Regions from separate parts of the Microbacterium sp. GbtcB4 genome, predicted to be linked through region 2. Evidence: predicted binding sites of a transcription regulator. Region 2 holds the regulator's gene; the other holds the start of a gene.
The links. Region 2 encodes LexA, which represses DNA repair genes until DNA is damaged. Its sites were predicted from a motif close to TCGAACANNTGTTCGA; they were not measured.
Positions count from the first base shown of each region.

Region 1: recA (recombinase RecA) is a predicted target of LexA. The motif match lies at 1,446-1,461, and genes of this name have one in related genera.

Region 1 covers NZ_JAGXJJ010000005.1:237,155-240,556, forward strand. The annotation lists gene pgsA (CDP-diacylglycerol--glycerol-3-phosphate 3-phosphatidyltransferase) at 1-217, shown strand, start outside; gene KVS71_RS10445 (CinA family protein) at 214-702, shown strand; gene KVS71_RS10450 (helix-turn-helix domain-containing protein) at 844-1,152, shown strand; gene KVS71_RS10455 (DUF3046 domain-containing protein) at 1,171-1,395, shown strand; gene recA (recombinase RecA) at 1,656-2,702, shown strand; gene KVS71_RS10465 (regulatory protein RecX) at 2,702-3,402, shown strand, end outside.
Region 2 covers NZ_JAGXJJ010000012.1:32,098-35,499, reverse strand. The annotation lists gene KVS71_RS16370 (histidinol-phosphate transaminase) at 1-699, opposite strand, end outside; gene KVS71_RS16365 (LysM peptidoglycan-binding domain-containing protein) at 788-1,156, opposite strand; gene lexA (transcriptional repressor LexA) at 1,440-2,126, shown strand; gene metE (5-methyltetrahydropteroyltriglutamate--homocysteine S-methyltransferase) at 2,209-3,402, opposite strand, start outside.

The DNA.
Region 1 (3,402 bases), on a different contig from region 2:
CGAGCACGTTGTCGCAGCCGCCTGGATGGGCAAGATCAAGACGGCCTTCCAGGGCGTCGCCCTCGGCTGGGCTCTCCTGCCGCTGCACGTGTTCATCGGGCTCGGCCCGTGGACGGTCGTGACGACCGTCCTCATGGTCATCGTGCTCGTGCTCACCGTCGTCAGCGGGATCGACTACATCGTCGCGCAGGTGCGCGGCGCGCGTCAGAGCCGATGAGCGGCACGACGCCGGCCGAGGCTCTGGACGCTCTGCGTGAGCGAGGCTGGACCCTCGGTGTGGCGGAGTCGCTCACCGGCGGTGCGGTGTGCGCGGCGCTCGTCGCGGTTCCCGGCGCCTCCGCGGTGCTCCTCGGCGGCGTCGTCGCCTACGCCACGCCCGTCAAGCACACGCTGCTCGGCGTCGACACCGACCTGCTGGAGCGATACGGGCCGGTGCACCCGGAGGTCGCGCGGCAGATGGCTGCCGGAGTGCGCGACGCCGTCGCGGTGGATGGTCTCCCCGCCGATGTCGGGGTGTCCACCACGGGGATCGCGGGCCCGGAGTCCCCGGATGGGCAGCCCGTGGGTACCGTCCACATCGGCGTGGTCACCCCGACGGTGAGTCGGACCCTACCGTTCCACTTCGAGGGGGACCGCGACGCGGTGCGAGCACAGACGGTCGCGGCGGTCCTCGATGTGCTGGCCGCTGCGCTGCGGGAATAGCGACCCCCCGCGTCATGTTGATATGGATGTGCTCACATTCAAACCACAGAGTGCAAGGGTAGATTCTGTGCAAGCCAGGAGGACTAGACTGGCCGTCTCTTCGAGGGAGACCTCGATTCACGAACTGCGGAGGAGGTTCCGATGATTCTTGTACGACAGGAGATCGGCGACGTGCTGAGGGACTTCCGTCTGCAGAAGGGGCGGACGCTCCGGCAGGTCGCGAGCAAGGCATCCGTCGCTCTCGGTTACCTCAGTGAGGTCGAGCGCGGACAGAAGGAGGCATCGAGCGAGATTCTCGCCTCGGTGGCAGAGGCGCTCGACGTCCCCATCTCCACGATCATGCGCGAGGTCGGGGACCGCATCTCGGTGCTCGAAGGCATCCAGGTCTTCCCGGACGTCGTTCCGGACGACCTGGTCGCATCCGTGGAGCCCGAGCTCTCGCTCCGCTGACACTCGGAGAGCACCTTTATGCGACGCAGTGAGTTCCTGCGCGCCGTCGACGCCGAGTTCCATGCCCGAGCCTCTTCTCTGGTGAACGACCTCGTGCTCTCCGGCATGGGGGGACGAACGGCGCTCGAGGCTCTTGAAGCCGGCGTACCTCCGCGCGACATCTGGCTCGCGCTCTGCGCCGACATGGATGTCCCGGAATCCCGTCGCCACGGCGTGGGACGTCTGGAGCCGCGCGGCCGATGACGGCGGCTTCCCGGGTGTGCGGAAGTCCGACACGCCGGACCGGCGTGTTGTCGAAAATCTGTTCGAACCGGGCGTAGTCTTCTGCACAAGTGGTCAGACGGTTCTGATCCCCACGATCCGTGGCTCCTCGACGCAATGTCGGAGGCCCGCCGTACCGTGAGGTCCAGGCTGAAAAGCCATACGCCTTGTCGGAGAGTTCCTTCCGCCGGAAGAGCCGCGACAGCCTACAGGCGGCAGCACACGCGCAGAAGGAGCACACCATGCCATCACCCGCCGACCGCGAGAAGTCCCTCGAGACTGCCCTCGCCCAGATCGACCGCCAGTTCGGAAAGGGCTCGGTCATGCGACTGGGCAGCGATGAGCGTGCCCCTGTGGCCGTCATCCCCACCGGCTCCATCGCCCTCGACGTCGCCCTCGGCGTGGGAGGTCTGCCGCGTGGCCGCATCGTCGAGATCTACGGCCCGGAGTCCTCGGGTAAGACGACGCTGACGCTGCACGCCATCGCCAACGCCCAGCGGGCCGGCGGTATCGCGGCATTCATCGACGCGGAGCACGCGCTCGACCCCGACTACGCCGCGAAGCTCGGCGTCGACATCGATGCCCTTCTCGTCTCGCAGCCCGACACGGGTGAGCAGGCTCTCGAGATCGCCGACATGCTCGTGCGCTCCGGTGCCATCGACCTCATCGTCGTCGACTCGGTGGCGGCCCTGGTGCCGCGTGCGGAGATCGAGGGCGAGATGGGTGACTCCCACGTGGGCCTCCAGGCCCGCCTCATGTCGCAGGCGCTGCGGAAGCTCACCGGTGGTCTGAACCAGACGAACACGACGATGATCTTCATCAACCAGCTGCGCGAGAAGATCGGCGTGTTCTTCGGCTCCCCGGAGACCACGGCCGGTGGTAAGGCGCTGAAGTTCTACGCCTCCGTGCGTATGGACATCCGCCGCATCGAGACGCTCAAGGACGGCACGGACGCTGTGGGTAACCGCACTCGCGTCAAGATCGTCAAGAACAAGATGGCCCCGCCCTTCAAGCAGGCGGAGTTCGACATCCTCTACGGCGTCGGCATCTCCCGCGAGGGCAGCCTGATCGACTTCGGCGTCGAGCACGGCATCGTCAAGAAGTCGGGATCGTGGTACACCTACGACGGCGATCAGCTCGGCCAGGGCAAGGAGAACGCGCGGACGTTCCTGCTCAACAACGCCGACATCGCCTTGGCGATCGAGAGTCAGATCAAGCAGAAGCTCGGTATCGGCGGCCCGGCCGCGGCTCCGGGTTCTGATGAGCTGGCCGAGCGTCGCCCGGCCTGATGAGTGACCAGCGTGGGGGCGATTCCAAGCGGATCGCCCCCATCATCCCTCTCTTCGGCGGACCCGCGCGTGCGGAGCGTCCGGCCGATGGCGGTGCGGACGACTCGTCATCCGCACCGCCTGCGGGGTCGGGGCCGACCGCGGACGCGGCGCGACTCTGGCGCTCGACGTGGCACGAGCCCTCGTCGGCAGGGTCCCCGTCGGTCGACGACGGTTCTCCCAGCGCGCGGCACCCCGCCCGGGGTGCCGCGGCGCGGGCCGCTTCCCGGGGCGGGAAGACGACCACGTTGCGCGCCGTCGGCGATACGTCCCGATCGACCGGAGGGGGAGAGGGCCCGGAGCACGGCCCCTCGGCGGCGGAGATCCGAGTGACGGCGGAGGAGTCGTTGGTGCGGAAGCTCCGCACGCGGTCGCTGTCCGTCTCCGAGGCCCGGCTGGTGTTGAGAGGACACGGGCTCGCGACGGACGCCATCGAAGACGTGATCGACGACTTCGTACGGCGCGGATACCTGGACGACGCCGTGCTCGCGGAGCTCCTCGTCACGTCCGGCGTCGAACGCAAGGGCCAGGGGAGGGTCGCGCTGTCCCGAGCGCTCGCGCAGCGGGGCATTCCTCGTGAGGTCATCGACGCCGCGCTCGACGAGCTGCCCGACGACGATGCGGAGCGGGCACTGGAGTTCGCCCGGACCAAAGCGCGTTC
Region 2 (3,402 bases):
GACGCGGGCACCGGCGAAGGCAAAGGCCTTGCTCATGGTGCGGGAGACGGCGAGCCGCGGCCGTCCTTCCAGGAGGGTGAGGGCCGACGCCGCATCCCGTGGCGCGAACTCCTGGTAAGCCTCGTCGACGATCACGACGCCGCGGGCCGCCTCGTAGACGGCCTCCACCACGTCGAGCCCCAGTGGGGTGCCGGTCGGGTTGTTCGGCGAGCAGAGGATCACGATGTCGGGGTCGGCCGCGCGCACCTGCTCCGCCGCCTCCTCCGGGGTGACCGTGTAGTCGGGCTGACGGGTGCCGGCGATCCAGGACGCACCGGTCCCCTTCGCGATGAGCGGGTACATCGAGTACGTGGGGCCGAAGCCGAAGGCCGTGCGCCCCGGACCGCCGAAGGCCTGGAAGATGTGCTGCAGCACCTCGTTGGATCCGTTGCCCGCCCAGATCTGCTCCGACGTGAGGCCGTGCCCCAGATAGTCGGCGAACGCCTCGCGCAATGTGGTGAACTCACGGTCCGGGTACCGGTTCACGTCTCGGATCGCCACCGCGATGTCGTCGAGGATGTCGCTGGCGACCTCGTCGGGAACAGGATGCGTGTTCTCGTTGACGTTGAGGGCGACCGGCAGCGGGGCCTGAGGTGCGCCGTACGGGGTGAGTCCGCGCAGATCGTCGCGGAGCGGGAGATCGTTGAGGGAGAAGGTCACCCTTCCCATCTTAAGAGGAGCACGGATGGCCGAGGTCATCGTGACGATCGGATCGTCAGGGACCGGAGGCAGGACCTCGGACTCCGCGTCAGTCGGTGTACCGTGCCGGGAGCGCGAGCTCCTGGCCGACCTGGAGCTCACCGCCGCGCAGGAGGTTCATCCGGCTGATCTCGCCGATGACATCCCGCGGGTCGGCGGCGGGAGCGATGCTGCTCGCGATCGACCAGAGCGTGTCACCGGGCATGACCGTGACGGTCTCGACGGAGACGGCCGGTGCGTCTACGCCGGAGGCGATCGCGCTGCCCCCACCGATGGCGGCGAAGGCGATACCCGCAGCGAGCGGGACGGAGGCGAGCGCGAGCAGGGTGCGGCGGCCGCGGGCCGTGATCCGCAGCCGGGTGGCCGGACGGGCCGATGCCGGAAGGGCGGTCGCGGTGCTGAGGCTCATGCTGCTCATGTCTGCTCCTAACTGTCCCGGCGCCGGAGCCCGGGGAGGTTGGCGTAGCTTTCGCATCCGCGCCTCGGCCGGGAGCCGTGGATGCGAAGCTACGTTCCGAAGATATCTTCGAGTTCGAACATCTGTCAAGCTGTCTTCGAAACCATGCCCCGCGAATCGCCCGACACGCTCGAACAGATCTTCCAGATCGGCGCGTTTCTCGGATACGGTTTCGATAAGGACACCCCACCACGGGCCACCGACATTCGAAGCGGCACGTCGGATCACGCAGTGAAGGAGCACCATGAGCGACACCTCAGCCCTCGAGTCCGAGGCGCCGCGCACCCGTCGTCGCAAGAACCTCAGCCCGAAGCAGATGGCGATCCTCGAGGTCATCCAGGCCTCGATCGCACAGAACGGCTATCCGCCGAGCATGCGTGAGATCGGCGACGCCGTCGGGCTCAAGTCGCTGTCCAGCGTCACCCACCAGCTCGGCCAGCTCGAGCTCAGCGGTTACCTGCGGCGCGACCCGGGCAAGACTCGCGCGATGGAGGTCCTCATCGACCTCCCCGGTACCGGCGCGGAGAACCCGGCGGACGTGGTGACTCCTGTCGGCGATGCTGCACTCGTGCCGCTGGTCGGGCGGATCGCCGCGGGCGTGCCGATCACGGCGGACCAGCAGGTCGAGGAGATCTTCCCGCTCCCCCGGCAGCTCGTCGGCAAGGGCGACCTCTTCATGCTCAAGGTGTCCGGGGAGTCGATGATCGACGCCGCCATCTGCGACGGCGACTGGGTCGTCGTGCGCTCGCAGAACACGGCGGAGAACGGCGAGATCGTGGCCGCGATGCTCGACGGCGAGGCGACCGTCAAGGTGCTCCGGCGTCGCGACGGCCACACGTGGCTGCTGCCCCGCAACTCCGCGTTCGAGCCGATCCTGGGCGACGAGGCGGTCGTGCTCGGCAAGGTCGTCGCGGTCATGCGCGCCGTCTGAGGCACCGCATCGTCGGTGAGACGAGAACGAAGGCCCTCCCGGTCGCACCGGGAGGGCCTTCGTGTGTCCGGGGACGACCGCGTCAGGCGGTGACCACCACGTCTTCGCGCACGCGCCGCGTGGCCTCGACGATGTTCCGCAGCGACGCCGTGGTCTCGGCGTAGCCGCGGGTCTTCAGACCGCAGTCCGGGTTCACCCAGAGCTGACGGAGGGGGATCTCCTCCACCGCACGCCGCAGCAGGGACTCGACCTCCTCCACGGTGGGCACGCGCGGCGAGTGGATGTCGTACACGCCGGGGCCGATGCCGTGGTCGAAGCCCACCTCGGCGATGTCCGCGACGACCTCCATGCGGCTCCGGGCCGCCTCGATGGACGTGACGTCCGCGTCGAGCGCACGGATCGCGTCGATCACCACGCCGAACTCCGAGTAACAGAGGTGGGTGTGCACCTGGGTCGCCGCCGCAGCCCCACCCGTGGCCAGACGGAACGAGGCGACAGACCAGTCGAGGTACGCCGGCTGGTCGGCCTGCTTCAACGGGAGCAGCTCCCGGAGCGCCGGCTCGTCGACCTGGATCACCTGGATGCCCGCGGCCTCCAGATCGGCGATCTCATCGCGCAGCGCCAGCGCCACCTGGTTCGCCGTCTCCCCCAGCGGCTGGTCGTCGCGGACGAAGGACCACGCGAGGATCGTGACGGGGCCCGTGAGCATCCCCTTCATGTGCTTCGCCGTGAGCGACTGGGCGTACGCCGACCAGCCGACCGTGATGGGCGCGGGACGCGAGACGTCTCCCCAGAGGATCGACGGGCGCGTCGCTCGCGAACCGTACGACTGCACCCAGCCGTGCTGCGTGACCGCGAAGCCGTCGAGGTTCTCCGCGAAGTACTGCACCATGTCGTTGCGCTCCGGCTCGCCGTGCACGAGGACGTCGAGACCGAGGTCCTCCTGCAGGGAGACGACCGCGGCGACCTCACGGCGCAGGAACTCCTCGTAGTCGTCCTCGGGGATCTCGCCGCGGAGGAACTGCGCGCGGGCGCGGCGGATGTCGCCGGTCTGCGGGAAGGAGCCGATCGTCGTCAGGGGCAGCGCCGGCAGGCCGAGGGCGTTCTGCGCCTCCTCCCGCTCCTGGTACGGGGCCCGGGCGAAGTCGGCGTCGCTCAGCGCGCGAGAACGCACCGCACCGTCGCGCACACCGGGAGCGGTCAGGCGGTCCTGCAGCGCAGCGGTCGCCGCGTCCAGCTTGGCCGCGATCGCCGTGCGCCCTTCGGACAGGCCGCG